2 regions of the Tsukamurella pseudospumae genome follow, and region 2 is predicted to be linked to the other one. Evidence: predicted binding sites of a transcription regulator. Region 2 holds the regulator's gene; the other holds the start of a gene.
The links. Region 2 encodes LexA, which represses DNA repair genes until DNA is damaged. Its sites were predicted from a motif close to CGAACANNTGTTCG; they were not measured.
Positions count from the first base shown of each region.

Region 1: a site for LexA is predicted at 1,172-1,185, ahead of AXK60_RS01355 (SAV_6107 family HEPN domain-containing protein). Genes of this name have one in related genera too.

Region 1 is NZ_LSRF01000001.1:302,755-305,147, forward strand. Features, by position in the region: gene AXK60_RS01350 (DUF3040 domain-containing protein) at 67-486, opposite strand; gene AXK60_RS01355 (SAV_6107 family HEPN domain-containing protein) at 592-1,005, opposite strand; gene AXK60_RS01360 (GNAT family N-acetyltransferase) at 1,238-1,870, shown strand; gene AXK60_RS01365 (phytoene desaturase family protein) at 1,867-2,393, shown strand, end outside.
Region 2 is NZ_LSRF01000056.1:516,662-519,054, reverse strand. Features, by position in the region: gene AXK60_RS16925 (DMT family transporter) at 65-994, shown strand; gene lexA (transcriptional repressor LexA) at 978-1,688, opposite strand; gene AXK60_RS25925 (LysM peptidoglycan-binding domain-containing protein) at 1,946-2,393, shown strand, end outside.

The DNA of each region.
Region 1 (2,393 bases), on a different contig from region 2:
TTCGCTCAGGGCGCAACGAAAAAGCCGCCGACCATCGGTCGGCGGCTTCGTTTCGTACGATTCAGCTCACGGGAAACGGCGGCGGAAGCGCTCTTCCATGCGGGCGACGAAGGACTGACCCGACGCACGGGCCCCCTTCACACCGCGCCCGCGACCGGACGGCGCACGGACGGAACCGTCCTCACCGACGGTGCCGCGCGGCCCCTTGGTGGACGGCCCCGACCACAGGGCGTAGATCACGGAGCCGAACATCAGCAGGAAGCCGATGAGGCCGACGATCACGGTGTACTCGACCTTGGGCAGCAACATTCCTGCGATGAGCAGCATCAGTCCGACCGCGAAACCGATCGCGGCGAACACGCGACGCTTGCCCGAAGCGCCGCCGAACCGGCCGCCGCGTACGTTCGACGCGAACTTCGGGTCCTCGGCATAGAGCGCGCTCTCGATCTGGTCGAGCATGCGCTGTTCGTGCTCGGAGAGTGGCACGTTCCCCTCCTTCAGCACTCATGGGGTCCAACTCCTGGCTCCATGATACGAGGCTTGCGAGCACACGACCACCATCCACCGAACAATTAGCGCCCACTGTGAGATTTATGCGGCGCGACTCAGGTCCGACTCGACGGAATTCAGGAAGCTCTGCACGCGGCCGTGCAGCACGGCCACCTCCTCGGCACTGACGGTGCGCGCCGTGGTCTCCAGCGCGGCGACCACACCGGACACCGAGGTGAAGTAGGCGACCCATTCCGCGTACCCCGGAGCGGCCTTCGCGAGCCGCAGCCACGCGTTGCGCGTGGGGCGGCGCACGCCCGTCTCCCGCTCCGCCAGGAGAGCGGCCGCGCCGCGCAACGCGGCGTGGTAGATCTCGCGGTACTGATCGGCGGGCGCCGGCGAGCCGCCGGCGCGGGCGAGGAACTGGTCCGCACGGTCCAGGATCCGGGCCGCGCCCGACTCCCCGACGCGCCGGCGGGACCCGACGTGATCGATCCGCGCTTTCGATTCGACCATGACCTTCCTCCTGCTCCGTGAACCTTTTCGCTGCTACCTCTGTGTTGTACCGGACGGGACTGACACGTAACGCTTCCCTCGTTCCGCGCCAGCCCCGCCGGATGGACCGGGACCGACGTACCCGCCCCGGCGCCAGAACATGCGCGCCAATCCGATGGTCCGTGATCGAACAATCATTCGATCACTTCTAATATAGCGTGAGTGTCCGACACGTCAAGGGAAAGGTCGATCCGTGAGCGCAGTGATCCCGCAGGCCCCACGGATCCACGCTCTCTCCCCCCACGACGCCACGTTGTGGCTGCCCGCGGCCCTGCAGATCTACGTGGCGGCCATGGACTACCCGGCGGGAACGGAGGCGCACCGTCTGCCGATGTGGCGCGAACACCTGAACCGCCCCGGGTACGCCGCGTTCGGCGCCGTCCAGGCGCTCCCCACGGCCGACGGGCGCCCCGTCGACCATCTCGTCGGCATCGCCTACGGCTACAGCGGCGCGGGTGACCAGTGGTGGAACCGCCAGCTCCGCGTGGGCCTGCGCCAGCGCGGCCTGCCCCCCGCCGGGATCGAGGCCGTGGCCGGCGACTACTTCGAGCTGACCGAGCTGCACGTGCATCCGGCGGCTCAGGGCCACGGGATCGGCAACGCGCTGCTCACCGCGCTCCTCACGGGCCGCCCTGAGCCGCGGGTCCTGCTCTCCACGCCGGAGGTCGCCGCCGAGCAGAACCGGGCCTGGAAGCTCTACCGCCGCACCGGCTTCTACGACGTGCTGCGGGACTTCCGATTCTCCGGCGACCCGCGCCCGTTCGCGGTCCTCGGCCACGATCTGCCCTTCGTCGCTCCCCCGCCCTTCACCGCACCCGCACGATGACCGCCCAGGTCGACGTCGCGGTCGTCGGCTCCGGCCACAACGCGCTGGTCGGCGCCGCGTACCTGGCGGCGCAGGGCCGCTCCGTCACGGTCTTCGAGGCCGACACGGTGCCGGGCGGCGCGGTCAGCACCGTCGAGCGGTTCCCGGGCCACCGCGTGGATCGCGGCTCGTCGGCGCACCTGATGTTCCGGCACACCGGGATCGCCGAGGAGCTCGATCTCGCGGCACACGGCCTGCGCTACCTCGACTGCGACCCGTGGGCGTTCGCGCCCACGCCACCCGGTTCCACCGCGCCGGCGATCGTCTTCCGCCGGGATCTCGACGCGACCGCGGAGTCCATCGCCGCGGCGTGCGGGGCGCGGGAGGCGGCGGCGTACCGTCGGTTCGTCGTGGACTGGACGCCGCGCGCGAGGGCGACCATGGCCGCGTTCGGGGCGTCCCCCACCGCGCCGCGGCTCGGCCGCGCCTTCTGGCCCACCAAGGGCCGCACGAGCATCACCCAGATGTCCCGCACCTACCTCGC
Region 2 (2,393 bases):
CGATCGATCATGATCGTCAATCATTGTTGGACGAGCGCTGCCTGCGCGTTCGACGATGGGAGCCATGAGAATCCCTCCGATGCTCGCCGTCTCCGTCATCGTCCTGTACGCGTTCGGCTATCCGCTCGGCGCGCTCGGCGTCGCGGCGATGAGCCCGTTCCTGCTGTTGTTCCTCCGGTTCGCGATCTCCGGTGTTCTGATGCTCGGTGTCGTGCGTGTGACCGGCCGCCGGAATCCGACGGGTGCTGCACTGGGGCACGCCGTCGTGGTGGGGCTGCTGACGCAGGCGGCGCAGTTCCTCGGGTGCTACCTCGGACTGCGTGCGGGCGTGCCCGCCGGGGTCGCGGCGCTGATCATCGGCGTCAATCCCGCGGTGACGGCCGTGGTGGCCCGTCTCGTCCTCGGGGAGCACCTGACGGTGCGCAGGGCACTGGCCGCAGTGCTCGGACTGGCGGCGGTCGTGACGGCGTGCTGGTCGACGGTGCCCGCGCTGGCCCATGCCGGGGCGGGCATCGGCTTCACCCTGCTCGGACTGGCTGGCATCGCGCTCGGCGGCGTCTACCAGCAGCGGTTCTGCGGGGACGTCGATCCGGTCGCGGGGAACGCGGTCGGCATGCTCGTCGCGGCGGTGCCGGCGGGCGCATTGACGCTGCTCTTCGACGCGTCGGTGCTCCACCCGGTGCAGGGCGCGGTGGTGCTCGTGCTGATGGTGCTGCTCAGCTCCATGACTGCCACCACGTTGTACCTGCGGGTGATCGGCATCGCGGGCGCGAGCGGCGCCGCGATGCTGTTCGCCGTGATCCCCTCGGTCTCCGCGTTTTTCGCCTTCGTGATGCTGGGCGAGCCGGTGCATCCCGGCGTGGTCGTGGGGCTGGCACTGGGCGGCGCGGCGTGCGCGATCGCCTCCCTCGGAGGACGACGAACGCCGGCTCTCGACCGGGAGGTCGACGAGCCGGCGCTGCCGGAAACGGGAACGCTCAGATCCGCCGCATGACCGTGACGACCTTGCCGAGGATCACCGCGTCGTTCCCGTGGATCGGGTCGAACGCCGGGTTGTGCGGCATCAGCCATACGTCGCGACCCGTGCGGCGGAAGGTCTTCACCGTGGCCTCGCCGTCGAGCATCGCGGCCACGATGTCGCCGTTCTCGGCGACGGACTGCTGCCGGACGACCACCCAGTCCCCATCGCAGATCGCCGCGTCGGTCATCGACTCGCCGACCACTTTGAGAAGGAACAGCGAGCCCTCGCCCACCAACTCACGCGGCAGCGGGAAGATCTCCTCCACCGCCTCCTCCGCGAGGATGGGGCCGCCCGCGGCGATCCGGCCGAGCACCGGCACGAACGCCGGCTCCGGCATCCTGTCCTCGTCCTCCATGACCTTCTGGATGACCTGCGCCGTGCGCTCCTCGGCGCCCTGCACGTTCACTGCGCGCGGGCGGTTGGGATCGCGGTGCAGGAAGCCCAGGCGCTCGAGAGTGCGCAGCTGATGCGCGACCGACGAGGTGGAGGTCAGACCCACCTCGTCTCCGATCTCGCGGATGCTGGGCGGGTAGCCGCGATCGCGCACGGAGCGCCGAATGACCTCGAGCACCTGCTTCTGCCGGCGCGTGAGGTGATCCTCCGAGACATTGCCCTGCGCGTCGCGGAAGCGCTTGTCCCGATGCTGGACCTGTCGTTCCTCTGCCATGTGCCGCTCCTCACGCCCGTTCGGTTCTGCAACCCACTGTAGTCGAGCCGCTGGGTCATGACAAACATCTGTTCGAGAAATTTGCCCGCGTGTCTTCCGCTCCGCTCGAGGGTGTGGTAGAAATCGAACAGAAGTTCTTTCGAACACCTGCACGCACTCCGGTGTGACTGGTGGGGCTGGATGGAAAAACTTGTCAGTCCCCTCCGATAGACCTGTAGGTGAGCGAGAAGGACCCGCTACCGACGTAGGGAGAGATCATGACCGCGATCATCGATCGGGATGTCATCACCGCAGCACAGGAGCCCGCTGCCGAGGCGCAGGCACTGGCGCGGCACGGCTCGGCGGCCGCGGATCGGCGCGGCGCCACCCGGGCCCGCGGCGTGTCGCCGCGGCTCGCCCGGAGTCGTTCGCAGGAGGTGGCGGACCGATCGATCACCTCGTCGAACGAGGTGTCCGAGGGCGCTGTTCGAACGGTGCCCGGCGCGGTCCGCGTGACCGGAGCGCGCGGCGCGGCGCGGCGCACCGTCGAACGCCCGCGCGTGCGTTCGGTCGGTCGGACGCGTCGCGGTGTCTCGCGGGTGGACGGCTGCGCCCGGCGCACCCCGGGCCCGTCCCTGGCCGTGTGCCTGCTGTTCGCGGTCGGCACGTTCGTGGGCCTGCTGGTCCTGTTCGGCGGCGCGCAGCAGGCGGATCCCGCCCCGGCCG